DNA from 2 places in the Actinokineospora lacus genome. Region 1 is predicted to be linked to the other one. Evidence: riboswitches for the same ligand, from Rfam matches in the RefSeq annotation. Region 1 holds a riboswitch; the other holds the start of a gene.
What was found. Region 1 has a riboswitch for S-adenosylmethionine ahead of thrC (threonine synthase). Riboswitches for the same ligand answer to the same signal wherever they lie in the genome.
Positions count from the first base shown of each region.

Region 2: it holds a riboswitch for S-adenosylmethionine, as region 1 does, so the genes downstream of both, ACTG9Q_RS09780 (methionine ABC transporter ATP-binding protein) here and thrC (threonine synthase) in region 1, are expected to answer to the same signal.

Region 1 covers NZ_JBQERA010000007.1:423,306-431,157, forward strand. Annotated here, with positions in the region: gene ACTG9Q_RS20360 (hypothetical protein) at 763-1,227, shown strand; gene ACTG9Q_RS20365 (ComEC/Rec2 family competence protein) at 1,415-3,784, shown strand; gene thrC (threonine synthase) at 4,278-5,531, opposite strand; SAM riboswitch class I at 5,543-5,674, opposite strand; gene holA (DNA polymerase III subunit delta) at 5,814-6,788, shown strand; gene ACTG9Q_RS20380 (DUF2231 domain-containing protein) at 6,790-7,281, opposite strand.
Region 2 covers NZ_JBQERA010000003.1:351,944-359,795, reverse strand. Annotated here, with positions in the region: gene ACTG9Q_RS09795 (RloB family protein) at 1-419, opposite strand, end outside; gene ACTG9Q_RS09790 (AAA family ATPase) at 492-1,727, opposite strand; gene ACTG9Q_RS09785 (4-(cytidine 5'-diphospho)-2-C-methyl-D-erythritol kinase) at 1,821-2,786, opposite strand; gene ACTG9Q_RS09780 (methionine ABC transporter ATP-binding protein) at 2,810-3,817, opposite strand; SAM riboswitch class I at 3,999-4,088, opposite strand; gene rsmA (16S rRNA (adenine(1518)-N(6)/adenine(1519)-N(6))-dimethyltransferase RsmA) at 4,205-5,050, opposite strand; gene ACTG9Q_RS09770 (TetR family transcriptional regulator) at 5,062-5,661, opposite strand; tRNA gene ACTG9Q_RS09765 (tRNA-Gln) at 6,070-6,140, shown strand; gene ACTG9Q_RS09760 (diguanylate cyclase) at 6,185-7,852, shown strand, end outside.

The DNA.
Region 1 (7,852 bases):
GAGCCGACTGCCGTCAAGCTGCCCACTCCAAGCCACACCACCCGCCGCCCCCCAAGCCACCCGCCACCCGCCCAAGCGATCGCACCCACGACACCTGGATGGCACCCATGTCCGCTCTCCCACCCTCAACACCCACCCGCCACCACACATCCCTTGAAGACCACTGTTCCCCCCACCCGACCACCGCACCCCAACCCCCGCCCTCCACCAGCCCACCCACCACCACCCCCCTGAACCCCAAGCCCGACCCACACCCCCAGCACCGCTCAACCACCACCCCGTACCCACCGTCCACGCGCCTCCGCCCGCAGTGCTCGTGCCACCCAGCGCAAACCACCGCCAGTCCTGTGAACTCCGATGCCGACCCATGCCACCGCTGTTCAACCAGCACCCTGTGCCCGCCGTCCACACGGCCCCGCCTCTGGTGTTCATGCCATCCAGCGCAGGTCTTCGCCAGCCCCTTGAACTCCGAGGTCGATCCACGCTTCCTCCGCCGCTCAACCGCCACCCCGTGCCCGCCGCCAGCACGCCCCCGCCCTCGGTACTCGTGTCACCCAACGCAGGCCACCGCCATCTCCAGCCAGCCCACGACCCCGTCCGCCGCCACCCACGCTGATCTCTGTCGTGCCTGTGGTGCCACTGGCACCTCGTTCGAGACATGGTCGAGGTTCCGGTACCAGCCAGCGCAGGCCGCTGCTAACCCGCGTGAGCCTGTTGGACCGCTGGCGAGTGCGTCCACCGCCCTCCGCCTTGATCCCTGCTGTGCTTGGGGTGCTGCCGGTCGGCAAGCGCGGGCTGTTTTTGCCCCGCGCGAGCCTGAAGCGCTGCCCGCAAGTGCGTCTACTGCCGCCCGCGCTGTTTCCCATGGTGCTGATGGTTCATGCGGGACGTGGTCTGGAATCCGGCGCTCCGGGCGGCCGATGCGATCCACCTCTAGCCCGCGTGAGCTTGGCGGGCCGCCTGCGAATACGTCTACTGCTGTCCGCAGCGATCTTTGTCGGGCCTGTGCCGCTGGAGCCTCCTGCGCGACGCGGTGTGCTGGTCGATGGGGACAAGCTACTTCTGGTCCGCGTGAACCCGCCGGGCTATCCGCAAGTGCACCCGCCACCATCCACGTTGATCCCTGTCGCGCTTGCGGTGCTGTTGTTGGCTTGGGTGGGAAGCGGTGTGCTGGTCGGGCCGCGCGGGGTGCTGCCAAGCCTCGTCAATTGGCTGGGCGTCCGGTGAGGCTGGCTGTCTTCATTGGCGCGCTTCTGGGGTTTGGATTCTGTCGTGCGGCTGAGTGCTTGCGGCGGAGGCGGTCCAAGGCTGGGAGTTCTCGTCGGCTCGGGCGAGGCGCTGGCGGTCCTCGGTTGTCTTCGTGGCCTCCCACTGGTCCATCTGTTCCTATCCGTCCTTCTGTGGAGGTTGACTCATGCCGTCTTCCGCTCACGACTGGCGCCTCGTGCCCGCCGCCGGGGTGGTCTGGCTCGCGGCGTTCCTCGGGTTGCTCGAGCACTGGGCGATTGGGGCGGCGGTCGGGGTGGTGGCCGTGGTGGGGTCGGCGGTGGTCCTCGCGCGCGCAAAGGAGGGAAGGGCGGGGCGGTTGCGGGCCGGGTGGCCGTTGTTGGCGGCTGGGGTGCTCGCCGTCGTCCCAGTGTCCGAGCGGGTCCGGGGTGCGGCTCAGGACCCGATCCGGCCTCTGGCGGCGGCCGGGGCCCGGGTGGACTTGCGGGTCGAGGTCATCGAGCGGCCCCGGCCACTGCGGTCGGCGGGGTACGGGGACACGCCGTCAGGGGTTCGCACGGTGGTGGTTGCCGCGCGGGTGGTCCCGACCGACGCCGTCCGCAGCACCGGGACCGTCGTCCTGTTCGCCCCGGCAGCGCAGTGGGGCGCCCTGCTGCCCGGGCAGCGCGCCACGGCAGCGGTGAAGCTGGGCCCGGCGGGAGCGGGGGACCTGACCGTGGCCGTCGTCAACGTCCGCGGACCGCCGTCCGATGTGGACGAACCGAGCATGGCGCAGCGGATCGCGGGCGACCTGCGGGCCGGGCTTCGGCAGGCGGCGGGGGAGGCGCTGGGCGCCGAGGCGGCGGGACTCCTGCCCGCGCTCGTCGTCGGCGACACCGATGGGCTGGCGCCGGGGGTGCGCGCGGACTTCGACGCCGCCGGGATGACCCACCTGCTCGCCGTCAGCGGGGCGAACCTGGCGATCGTCGGGTTCTTCGCGCTGTTCCTGCTGCGGCTGCTCCGAGCGGGCCCCTGGCTCTCGGCGGCGGGCGCGGCGGCGGCGATGCTCGGGTTCGTCGTGCTCGCCGGGCCGGAGCCGAGCGTGCTGCGGGCGGCGGTCATGGGGCTCATCGGGTTGCTGGCGCTGGCGTTGGGGCGGGAGAAGTCCACGCTGCCCGCGCTGGCGGTCGCGGTCGTCGGGTTGGTCGTGGTCGACCCGGGGATGGCGGTGTCCTTCGGCTTCGTGCTGTCGGTGCTGGCCACGGCCGGGCTGGTGCTGATCGCACCGCGGTGGGCGGCGGCGCTGGCCCGCAGGCGGATTCCGCGGGGGATCGCCGAGGCGGTGGCCGTGCCCGCGGCCGCGCACCTGGTCACCGCGCCCGTGGTGGCGGGGATGAGCGGCCAGGTGAGCCTGGTCGCGGTCGCCGCGAACCTGGTGGTCGCGCCGGTCGTCGCCCCGGCGACGGTGCTGGGCGTGCTCGCCGCGCTGGTCGCGCCCGGGTGGCCGTGGGCGGCGAGCGCGCTGGTCACCCTGGCCGGTCCGGAGACCGAGTGGCTGATCGCCGTCGCCGACCACGCCGCGGCGATCCCGGGCGCGGCGGTGGACTGGCCCGCGGGCTGGTGGGGCGGGCTGCTCGCCGCGGCCGTGGTCGGGGTGCTCGTGCTGGCGGCGCGGTGGGCGCGGTGGTGTCGGCGCCGCTGGGGTTCGGTCCCCCGACTGCGGACGTTGGTGGCGCTGGCGCTCGTCGGCGTGCTGCTGGTGGTCATCCCGGTGCGGGTGGTCGGGCCGGGGTGGCCGCCCGCCGGGTGGGCCGCGGTGGCGTGCGACGTCGGGCAGGGCGACGCGGTGGTGTTGGCCACCTCCGACGGTCGGCCGGTGCTGGTCGACACCGGTCCCGACCCGGCGCCGGTGGCCGACTGCCTCGACCGGCTCGGGGTGGGCGGGCTCGCCGCGGTGGTGCTCACCCACCTGCACGCCGACCACATCGGCGGCCTTCCCGCCGTCCTGGCCGACCACCGGCCCGGCGCGGTGATCGTCGGCCCGGCGCGCACTCCCGGATGGGCCTGGGACCGCGTGCGCGAGTCCACGGCCTCGGCGGGCGTACCGGTGGTCGACCTGACCGCGGGCCGCCGGATCACCTGGCCGGGACTGACCGTTGACGTGCTCCACCCGAAAGGAGGTGACGCTCCGCCGGAAGACGGTGACGGCAGCGACATCAACAACGCCTCACTCGTCCTGCTCGCCAGCACCATTGCGGGCCGGATACTGCTGACCGGCGACATCGAGCTGACCGCCCAAGCCGACTTGGTGGCCTCCGGCGTCGACCTCACCGCCGAGGTGATCAAGGTGCCACACCACGGCTCCCGCTTCACCGACCCGGCGTTCATGGCGGCGGTGCGACCAACCGTGGCACTGATCAGCGTCGGCGCCCGCAACCGCTACGGCCACCCCAACCCACGAACCCTGGCCGCCTTAACGGACCTGGGAACCCGAACCGCCCGAACCGACCTCGGCGGCGACCTCGCCGTTGTTCCGCAAGCAGGCCGACCCGCCGTGGTGTCCCGTGGGCCTCCGTGAACCCTGGCCGCCCTGGCGATCTGGAACCCAGATCCTCGGATCGAGCTTGGCGGCGACTTCGCGATGGTCTCGCTGGCTGGCCGCCCCGCTGTGATGTCCCGTGGATCTACACGACCCCTGGCCGTCTTGGCGGATCGGAACCAGGACGCTCGGATCGACTTCGGTGGGAATCTCGCGGTGGTCTGACCAGACGGCCTGCAGTGGTCTCCCATGGGCGTTCCGTGAACCCGGCCGCGTTGGTGGATCAGGGAAACGGGACCGCTCAGATCGACCTTGGTGGTGACCTCGTGGGCCGACCGTTCCGCCGTGGTGTCCTGTGGGCTCCGTGAGCCTAAGCCGCGTTGGTGGACCTGGGAACGGGACCGCTCAGATCGACCTTGGTGGCGATCTCGTGGTGGGCTGGCTGGTCAGCTGTGCCACCGGGGTTTCCCGGCCTTCGTGAGAACCCGTGGTGGACCAAGCCGAGGTCTGGCTTGGTCCACCACGGACAGGGCTAGCGGCCCAGGGCGGCGCGGACGGCGGCGGCGCTGGGGGGGACGGTGGCGCGGGGGCCGATGTGCTTCTCGACGGCGTCGAGGGTCTTGAGGCCGTCGCCGGTGATGAGCAGGACGGTGTCGGCGTCGGGGTCGAGTTGGCCGGTGTCGATGAGCTTCTTCGCCGTGGCGACGGTCACGCCGCCCGCGGTCTCGGCGAAGATGCCCTCGGTGCGGGCCAGCAGGCGGATGCCCTCGACGACCTCCTCGTCGCTGACGTCCTCCACCGCGCCGCCGGTGCGGCGGACGGCGTCGAGGACGTAGGGGCCGTCGGCGGGGGCGCCGATCGCCAGGGAGCGGGCGATGGTGTCCGGCTTGACCGGGATGATCACGTCCTGGTCGGTCTTGTACGCCGTGGAGACCGGCGAGCAGCCGGTGGCCTGGGCGCCGAAGATGCGGTACGGGGCGGCCTCCACCAGGCCGAGTTCACCCAGCTCGCGGAACGCCTTGTCCACTTTGGTCAGCTGGGAGCCGGAGGCGACCGGGATGACGACCTGCCCCGGCAGGCGCCACCCCAACTGCTCGGCGACCTCGTAGCCCAGGGTCTTGGAGCCCTCGGCGTAGTACGGGCGGACGTTGACGTTGACGAACGCCCAGTCCTCGTACTCCGCGGCGAGTTCGGTGGCCAGCCGGTTGACGTCGTCGTAGTTGCCGTCGACGGCGATCAGCGCGCCGTCGTACACCGCGGTGGTCAGGATCTTGGCGCGCTCCAGGGAGGAGGGGATCAGCACGACCGAGTCCCAGCCCGCGCGCGCCGCGGCGGCGGCCACGGCGTTGGCCAGGTTGCCCGTGGACGGGCAGGCGAGGACCTTGAAGCCGAGTGTGCGGGCCGCGGCCAGGGCGACGGCGACCACGCGGTCCTTGAAGGAGTGGGTGGGGTTGCCGGTGTCGTCCTTGACCCACAACGACTTCACGCCCAGCGCGGCGGCGAGGCGGTCGGCCTTGACCAGGCGGGTGAAGCCGGGGTCGGTGTTGGGGTGGGCCTGCACGTCCGGCGGAACCGGCAGCAGCGAGCGGTAGCGCCAGATCGACTTGGGGCCCGCCTCGATGTCGGCGCGGGTCACCGCTCCGAAGTCGTAGGCGACCTCAAGGGGCCCGAAGCACTCCGCGCAGGCGAACTCCGCGGCGAGGGGAACCTGGTGACCGCACTCCCGGCACGACAGGGCGCGGGCGGGGCCGAGGTTGATGGCGGTCGAAGTGTCCACAGCAGTCATCGCGAGGTCTCTCCTCATCTCTCCCGCCTTGCGCGGGTCGGAATTGGCACCGTGGTCGTGGCCGCCTTCACTGATGAAAGGAGACACTCACGCCGGTTGCCGGGGCTTCGTCGGGCCGTTCCCTCTGCCCCTCTGGATGAGCGGTATTCAGTTGTGAGGATCGCGGTGCGGTCCCGCTGGACACGGTACGTCACCGCCCGCGCGGGTGACCATCCCCGCGTCCATCATGCGAGAGCCCTTGCGCCGCCCGGCGCTGTCGGCGTCGCATGGCAGGATGCCGGTGTGAAGTCGCCCGAGGTCACCCCGGCCCCGCTGCAACTGGTGCTGGGCGAGGAGGAATTGCTGGTCGAGCGGGCGGTCCGCGCCGCCCTGGAGGCCACCCGCCTCGCCGACCCCGCGGCCGACCTCACCCGGGTCCGGGTGGCCGACCTCACAGCCCCCGAGCTGGCCGAACTCGTCTCCCCATCGCTGTTCGCCGAGGGCCGGGTGATCGTCTTGGACGCCGCGCAGGAGATCACCCAGGACATCGCCGCCACCGTCACCGCCTACGCCAAGGCGCCGACCGAGGGCATCGTCCTCGTCGTCGCGCACAACGGCGGCGGCCGCAAGGCGGGCAAGGACCTCGTCGCCACAATGCGCAAGCTCGGAGCGGTCGTCACCGACTGCCCGAAGATGACCAAGCCCGCCGACCGCGAGGCTTTCGTCCGCGAGGAGATCCGCCGCGCGGGGGGGCGGACCGACCCGGCCGCCGTCGCCGCGCTGATCGACTCGGTCGGCTCGGACCTGCGCGAGCTGGCCGCCGCCGCCGCGCAGCTGGTCTCCGACGCCGGTGGCGAGGTCACGCAGGAGGCCGTGCGCCGCTATCACCGCGGCCGCGCCGACGTCAACGGTTTCGCCGTCGCCGAGAAGGCTGTCACCGGCGACGTCGCCGGCGCCTTGGAGTCGCTGCGCTGGGCCATGCAACTGGGCGTGCCCCACGTCCTGGTCGCCGACGCCCTGGCCGACGCCGTGCGCACTGTGGCCCGCGTCGCGGGCGCGGGCCGCGCCGACCCGTTCCGCCTCGCCCAGCAGCTGGGCATGCCGCCGTGGAAGGTCAAGAAGGCCGTGGCCCAGTCCCGCGGCTGGCGCGCCACGGGACTGGTCGAGGCCATGCAGGTCGTCGCCCAGGTCAACGCCGACGTCAAGGGCGCTGCCGTGGACGCCGACTACGCCCTGGAGCGCGCCGTGCTGCGGCTGGCCCGCGCCCGGGGGCAGTGACTCAGGCGTTCAGCGGCCGGTAGCCCAGCGAGCTGGCCGCGTCGGGGTTGGCGTCCTCCTCGACGCTGACGCCCAGCCGCTCGACGAGTTCACCGCCCAGCCAGCCACCCAGGCCGAGGGCGAGCACGCCCGCCCAGACCAGGACGATCGCGGTCCAGGACGGCGCCCAGTCCACGGCCCCGACGCGCAGCACCCAGCTGATGGCGAACACGACGAGCACGGCCGTGTTCACCAGCCCGTGGGCGAGCCCGATCCGGCGGGCCCGGCTGCCGCGCGGGGTGACCAGCCACCAGTCCGCCCAGCCTGCCACGGCCGCGACCACGCCGAGCAGGACACCCGCGGCCATGAGGTGGGCCGCGGTGGTGGCGAAGCTGCCCCGGTCGGTGATCAGGTGCAGCACGTCGAAGCCGACGGCGGTGGTGAGCAGGCCCAGGGGGAAGACCATGAGCATGGGGTGCACGGCGTGACCTGCGGCTCGGACTCGGCTGCGCATCGACGGTGTCCTTCCTCGCGGGGTAATGCCAGGGGATACCCGCCAGAACCGCACCTAGTCACCCGCCGTGGCCGCCACTCCACGACGGCCGCCGGGCCGTGGCCAGGGCAGGTCCGCGAGCAGATCGGTGATCGCGTGCATGATCCGCTTGGTGGGCTCGTCCAGCGTCTCCCGGTCGGTCCCGGTCCGCGGCGACGTGACCGATGGCCACGGTCAGCATCGACGCGGCCCGCTCACTCGATGGTGGCCATGTTCGGTGGTGCGATGTGGTCCGGCCACCCAGCACGACCGCGGCCTCGACCACCCAGTGCGACCGCGGCCTGTCCGCCCCAGCGCGGCCACGGCAGTGCGACCGCGGCCCGTCCGCCCCAGCGCGACCTCGGTGCTGTCATTGCGCTCGCGGCCCGCTTGCTCGAGCGTGGCCATGTTCCGGTAGTGCGACTTGGTCCGTTCACCTCAGCACGACTGCGGCCGTAGTCACCCCTGTGCGGCCACGGTTCTGCCAGCGCGATCGCGGCCCGCGCACTTGAGCGTGGCCATGGTTCCGGTAGTGCGGTGTGGTCCGTCACCT
Region 2 (7,852 bases), on a different contig from region 1:
GCTCGCTTGGGCATGTAAGCGGCGGCGTTGATCCTCTTCCCGCTGCGCCCTTCGAGTTTGCGGCTCCTGCTTTCCGCTTCGGCCGTGGATATGCAGGCTGACTGGTCTTCGAAATGGAGGATCAGCCAGAGTTCGAAGCACGGATTCGACATGGCCAGGCGAATGCCGTGATCCTTGGCGAGGCTGATGGCCTGGCTGAGGTTGGGGTGGGTCTGCGGCCACTCCACGTCGAAGACGCACCAGCACTCATCGACCTCGTCATCGCGTTTCCGCTCCACCGCACGCTTCACGAGCGTCAACGGCATTCCCTGGTCTGGGTCGATCTCAATGTCGATTGCCGTATTGCGCCGAATGGCGGGAAGCTGCTTCAATCCCTTGATGTAGTCGGGCTCTGACGCTTCTCCTTCGCAGAAGATCACAATGGTCCTTCGCTCGGGTCGGCTGGCCGTCTTCCGCTTAAGGTCTTTGCCGTAGGCTCGTCGTGCCATCGCTCAGCCGATCAAACCCAGGGCGCGGAGAAACTCGGTTCGGTCCACCTCGGGTAGCGCGCCGAACCGCCCGTGTAGATACGCCTTCTCCAGGTTCTGCGACTTCCGAACGCGTTCGCCCGCGAATTCGGCCAAGGCTCCCAGCCGGGTCGCGCCATCCTTCGGCTTCTCGGTGAGCCAGACTTCATCTCGGTTGAGGTGGTTGAGCAGGCTTGTGTCGTGCGAGGTGAAGACCAGCTGTGCGCCCGCCGGGTTCGTCACCGGGTCCTGGAACAGCCGGATCAGCTGCATGGACAGGGTGGGATGCAGGCTGGCGTCAAGCTCATCGAACAGCAGCAGGGAGCCGGCTGTCAGTGCGGACAGCACGGGGCCGATGAGGCGGAACCAAGTTTGGGTGCCTTCCGACTCGTCAATCAATCCTAGTTCTACTTGTTCATCACCGGACTGGTGAACAAATTGAACCAGCTCTTGAGTGAACGTCAAATCGCCATCGGGAGTCAGCGACGGTGCTCCGATCTGCCTGAACACAACGTCGTCGATACCAAGATCTGCCAGCCTGAGCATCGCGAGTGCACGTATCCGATTGTCACTTTTGAACCAATGACAGCTGGAAGGGTAAGGGTGTCTTGGCGACTTGGTGCGGCCTGAGTGAAAGGGTCCTCGCGGTCCGTAGGTCTGGCCTGAGAGGAGGTCCTGCGCGAACTCTGAGACCAAAGGCTCATCGAACCTCCGAGCGGCCGACAGGGCGAGTGTACGATCCGTCAGCAGTTCCCGGGTTCCTGACAGGTTGCCGAGGCCACGCTGGAGTTTCAGCTCCTGGCCACTGCGTTCGTAGATCCGCCGACGTTTCTTCTCCGGGTAGTGGAACAGTCCTTCATAGTGAACTTTTTCCCGGGTAAGTTCGACAACGTATTCGAAGCGCACGCCCTTGACTATGGATTCGATCGTGAATTCAGTCGGTCGGCTATGTCCTTCGGAGAACGCGAACGGTTCGATTGGAATATCGTCATCCCAGCCGCGAAGCGAATTCAAGACCGCGTCGCGGAGCCAGGTCAGGGCGGCGATGATGTTGGACTTGCCCGACGCGTTGGGGCCGTAGATGGCGGCGACGGTGAGCAGGCTCTCGCCGATGTTGTCGAACGGGCGGGCAGCGTCGCGGTCGCGGTCCACGGCGACCATCGACAGCTCGACGGGTTCGAGGATGGACCGGAAGTTCGCCACCTCGAACCGGATCAGCACCACGTGCTCCAGACCTCGCTCATGAGGTCAGCATAGCCGGGTGCTCGTCAAAAACTGACGAAAATCGCCCTGTGTCGACAGGGAGGCGGCGAGCTAGGCGTTCACCTCGGGCGGGATCGGCCGGTGGGCGTCCTCGCCGGTGATCAACCGTGCGCCCGGTACCGGGCCGTGGGCGACCCGTACCGTCCGGCACACCCCAGCCCCCGCCAGCTCCGCCGCGACCTGCAAAGCGGATTGATCATCGGCGCACAGAAAGGCGCAAGTGGGGCCCGAGCCGGAAACGGTTCCGGCCAATGCGCCCGCATTCACCCCGGCGCGCAGGGTCCGCCGCAAACCCGGGCGCAATGACACCGAGGCGGCTTGGAGATCATTTCCCAGCAACAGTGCCAACTGCCGTGGGTCGCCGGTCGCCAATGCCTCCAGGACCGGCTCGACCGCCCCGGCCCGTGGGGGGTCGCCGTCGGCGCGCAGGCGGTCCAGTTCCGTGAAGACCTTCGGGGTGGACAGGCCGCGGCGGTCGAAGGCCAGCACCCAGTGGTAGGTGTGCCGCGACAGCACCGGGACCAGCTTCTCCCCGCGCCCGGTCCCCAGCGCCGTCCCCCCGTACAGCGTGAACGGCACGTCGCTGCCGATCCGCCCGGCGATCTCGGCCAGGTCGTCCCGGGTGACCTCAAGGCGCCACAGGGCGGCGAGACCGACCAGCGTCGCCGCGGCGTCCGCGCTCCCGCCCGCCATGCCGCCCGCCACCGGGATGCCCTTGCGGATAACGACCCGTACCCGCGGCTCCTCCGGGTCCCGCCCGGCGAACAGCGCCAGCTCCTGCACCGCGCGCCAGGCCAGGTTGCTGGGACCGGTGGGCACGGCGTCGGCGTTCTCCCCGACGACCTCCACCCCGGGCTCGTCGGCGATGGCCACGGTGACCTCGTCGGTCAGGGACAGCGCCTGGAACACCGTCGTCAGGTCGTGGTAGCCGTCCGGGCGTAGGTCGCCGACCGCGAGGTGCAGGTTCACCTTTGACGGCACGCGAACGGTGACGGGATGCGGGACGACAGCGAGCACGCCGTCCAGCCTACGGCCAGACCTCAGGCCGCGATGCCCTCGGGACCGCGCGCCCTGCGCTTCACGACGCCGCCGCGCTCGCCGATCCAGGACAGCGTGGAGTCCGCCGCCGCGCCGGAGACGCCGAGCAGGAAACGGGCCACCGGGGTCTCCCCGACGCGGGTCAGGCCGCCGCCGATGACCGCGATGTCGGTGCCGAACCGCCCGCCCGCCTCGGGCAGCAGCGCGCCGACGGCGGCGAACCCGATCAGCACCACCTCGGCGGTCCGGTCGTGCCCGGCGCGCACGGACTCCGGGGTGTCGATCGAGGGCAGCAGCGCGTCGACCACCGGGCTCTCGGGGGACTGGATCAGCGACAGCAGCGACCCGCTGTCGGTGACCTTCCCGTCGACCAGCAGCGCGACGTCGTCGGCGATGCGGCGGGCCACGTTCGCCTCGCCGGTGGTGACCAGCACCGTGGTGCCCAGTTCGCTGCGCGCGCGGTCCAGCACGGCCAGCACGCCCGCGACGCCGTCGGCGTCCAGGCCGCGGGTGGGGTCGTCGGCCAGCAGCAGCCCGGGGTCGCCGACCAGCGCGCGGGCGACCTCGACCCGGGCCCGCTGCCCCGGCGAGAGGTCGGCGGGGGTGGCGTCGGCGCGCCCGGTGAGGCCGATCAGGTCCAGCATCCGCCCGACGCGGTCGCGGCGCTGCGGGCCGTCGATGCCCGCCAGCTCCAGCGGGGTGGCGATGTTGCCCGCCGCGGTGCGCTGCGGCAGCAGCTCGCCGTGCCCGACGACGCCGATGCGCCTGCGCGCCGCGCGCAGCCGCCGCTGGTCGAGCCCGGCGGTGTTGTAGCCCTCGACGCGGACGACGCCGCTGTCGGGCCGGTCCTGCAGGGAGACGAGGCGGGCCAGGGTCGACTTCCCCGAGCCGGTGGTGCCGAGGACGCCGGTGATGGCCCCGGGCGTGAGGTCGAGGGTGACGTCATCGATCGCGGTGACCTGGCCGGCGGTGGTCCAGAAGGTCTTGGTCAGGTTCTCAACGGTGATCATGGCAGGCTCCAAGGCGACCGCGCGCGCCAAGACACGTGGGCACGGCGGTGAGGGGATTTGAGTCCGAAGTGGATGAAGACGAACGGCTGGATCAGCCGGATACGCGCATTCGTCGACAGCCACTCACAGTGCGCCTGCACTGGTCGATGACCCGCCTGCTGGTGAGAATCCCCATCTCGTTCCTCCATCGGTCCTGGCGGTAGCACCTGCCCGCGATGGGTGGTTGCTGCGGCTTCGTCGAGCCAGGTCTCTCGGCCGCTCCTGATGGATAGCTGACCTGAGTACACCCGATCCCTCGGCCGCGGCGCAAGCCGCTTAACGCAGGTTCGGCCGTACCGTCCGCAACGTCACACTCCCGGAGTGCGGAACCGGACGCCGAACGGCCTACTACCGGCGGGTATGCCCTACTTGGGCAATCCGGACGAAGTCCTCGACCGCCAACTGCTCCCCCCGCGCCCCGGGGTCGACGCCCGCCGCGGTGAGGATCTCCCCGGCCAGGGCGGGCGATCCCGCCCACCCCGCCAGCGCCGCCCGCAGCGTCTTGCGCCGCTGGGCGAAGGCCGCGTCCACGACCGCGAACACCGCGGCCCGGTCCGCGTCGGGCTCGGGCCGCCGCTCCAGCAGGACCAGGGCGGAGTCGACGTTGGGCACCGGCCAGAACACCGCGCGCGGCACGGTCGCCACCCGCCGCGCCGAGGCGTACCAGGCGATCTTGACGCTGGGCACCCCGTACACCCGCCCGCCCGGCCCGGCCGCCATCCGGTCGGCCACCTCCGCCTGCACCATCACCAGCACCCGCCGCAGCGACGGCGCCACGGCCAGCAGGTGCAGCACGACCGGCACCGCGACGTTGTACGGCAGGTTGGCCACCAGCGCCGTCGGCGGACCGGGCAGCTCGCCCACCCGCATCGCGTCGGCCTCGATGACGGTCAGCCGGTCGGCCACCTCGGGGGCCTTCTCGCCCACGGTCAGCGGGAGCTGCGCGGCCAGCACCGGATCGATCTCCACGGCCACCACGGACGCGCACGCGGGCAGCAGCGCCAGGGTCAGCGACCCCAGCCCCGGCCCGACCTCCAAGACCACATCGGACGGTGCCAGCGCCGCCGCGGCCACGATGCGCCGCACGGTGTTGGGGTCGTGGACGAAGTTCTGCCCGAGCTTCTTGGTCGGGCGCACGCCCAGCGCGTCGGCGATCCGCCGGATGTCGACGGGGCTGAGCAGCGCGGGAGTCACGGGGCCGGAGCCTACAGCCGTTCCCGCAGCGTGGGTTTGCCCTCCAGGTTGGACAACCCGTTCCAGGCCAGGTTGACCAGGTGCGCGGCCACCTCGTCCTTCTTGGGCTTGCGCGCCTCCAGCCACCACTGCCCGGTCAGCGCGACCATCCCGACCAGCGCCTGGGCGTACAGGGCGGAGAGCTTCGGGTCGTAGCCGCGCTTGCTGAACTGCACGCCGAGGATGTGCTCGACCTGGCTGGCGATGTCGTTGAGCAGGCTGGAGAACGTGCCCGCCCCGGTGGCCACGGGCGAGTCGCGCACCAGGATGCGGAACCCGTCGGTGGAGCCCTCGATGTAGTCCAGCAGCGACCACGCCGCGCGCTCCAGGAGCAGCCTCGGGTGCGCGTCCTCGGACAACGCCCTGGTCATCCCGGTGAGCAGCGCGTCCATCTCCCGGTCGACGACGACGGCGTAGACGCCCTCCTTGCCGCCGAAGTGCTCGTAGACCACCGGCTTGCTGACGTTGGCCCGGTGCGCGATCTCCTCCACCGACGCGGCGTCGAAGCCCTTCTCGGCGAACAGCGCCCTGGCCACGTCGAGCAGCTGTTCGCGCCGCTCCTTGCCGGTCATGCGCACTCGCGCCACGACGGGCACCTCCGATCCGGCGCCCGCGGGCTCACGACTGCGCTTCACCGTCAAGGCCCCACCGCCACCACGGCCACCCTAGGGGTTCCCCCCGACAGGCCGCGATCTTGGCCGGTCGCGTCGGCAGGTTCGGGCGGCGGCAGCGTGGCCGCGGTCGGCGCGGGGAACAGCTCGGCATAGGCGATCCGGGTGGGTCCCGGTCGACGTCAATCTCGCGAATACATAAACAGTGCGCAGTCGGACGAGCCCTTTGCGTCACAACGGCCCGCGATCGTGTGACCCCGATAACACCCGATCGGACGCGAGAGTAGGCCAATCGCCCGGGTACTGGTGCTCCCTGGCAGGCAACCGTGCCACGATGGTGCCCACGTGAACGGTCCCCGGGCCGTTCGATCCGCCGTGGTGTAATGGCAGCACCTTGGATTTTGGTTCCAATGGTTCAGGTTCGAATCCTGGCGGCGGAGCACGGCCTATCCCCACCCACACACCAAGGGGTGCAGCGACGCACGTGGACGCCGAGCAGCGCGACGAGGCAGACCTGCCCGCGTTGGAGGAACGCTCCGACGCCTGGCTGGTGGGGCGCGCCCGCGAACTGCTGGCGATCATCCAGACCAGTCCCGCGCCCGAGCGGCGCAGGCACACCGTCGAGGTCGACCGGCTCCTGGCCGAGGCCCAGCACCGCGGCGAGCCGCGCATGGTCGCCCAGCTGCTGCGCTCGGCGGTCGCCGTCCGCGTGGTCAACGCCGAGCTGGCCGACTCGGCCGAGCCCCTGCTGGACGAGATGCTCGCCCACACCCGCCGCCACGGCCTGGTCGTGCTCCAGGCCGACGCGCACGCCCTGCGCGGGCGCCGCCTGCTCATCGCGGGCGCGGAGGACGCCGCCCTCACCGAGGCCGCCGTCGCCCTGGCCATGCTGGACGAGGACATCACCCCCGACGTCATGCTCGGCGGGCGCACCTGGGACATGATCATGGCCTCCACGCTGCTGGACATCGGCAGCGTGCTGACCCAGCTCGGCGTCTACGAGATCGCCGACCAGGTCATGACCCGCGCGCACAAGTGCATCCGCGCCTCGGCGGGCCCGCACCTGATCTCGGTGCACCTGATCAACCGCTGCCGCCTGCTCATCGGCTGGGGCCTGCGCCTGGAGCGCATCGGCGAGGACGAGCGCGCCGCGGAGCGCTTCGCCACCGCCGCGGCCATCGCCGTCGCCGTCGAGGCCCCGTTCCGCGAGTCGCTGTTCCCCCGCGACCCGACCCGCCCCGCCGCCGACCAGAACCCGATCATCGGCTCCGCGCTGGCCCTGGCCCACCCGTCGATGGTGCACGTGGAGCGGCTCAGGACGCTGCTGGACTCCGTGCGCTACCCGCGCGAGCTGGTGATCGTCGCCGTCGCCCTGGCCCGCTGCCTGGAGCACGAGGGCCACGACGAGGCCGCCCTGGCCATCCTCGACGAGGCCCGCTCCGGGATGTACCACGACGCCTCCGAGCCGACCCTGCGCCTGTGCCTGATCCGCGAGTACGCCCGGCTCTCCGGCCCCGACGGCGGCGAGCGCACCACCAGCGCCCTGGAGCACTACGCCTCGGAGCTGGAGGCGCAGCTGTGGGAGATGCGCGAGTCCCGCATCGCCACCCTGCACACCCGCCGCGAGCACGAGCGCCTGTCCCGGATGCACGGCGCCATCGCCCGCCAAGCGCTGCAGGACCCGCTGACCGGCCTGCCGAACCGCCGCGCCCTCGACGAGCGGCTGGAGGCGCTGGCGGGCAGCCCCGCGAACCACCCGCTGGCCATCGCCCTGGTCGACCTCGACGGGTTCAAGGGCGTCAACGACCGCCTCTCCCACGCCGAGGGCGACGACGTCCTGCGCGTGGTCGCGGGCACGATGCGCGACGCCCTGCGCGGCAGCGACATGGTCGCCCGCTACGGCGGCGACGAGTTCATCGTGCTGCTGCCCGGCGCCCCGCTCTCCTCGGCCGAGGCCGCGCTGCGCCGTGCCCTGACCGCGGTCGCGGACCTGCCGCACGACCTCTCCCACGGGGTGACGCTGTCCATCGGGGTGGTGGCGCTGCGTCCCCAAGAGACCGCTGTGCGCGCTCTCGCACGCGCCGACGCGGCGATGTACCAGGCGAAGCGGCGCGGCGGCAACGACATCGTGGCCATCCGCGCCGGTGAGCCC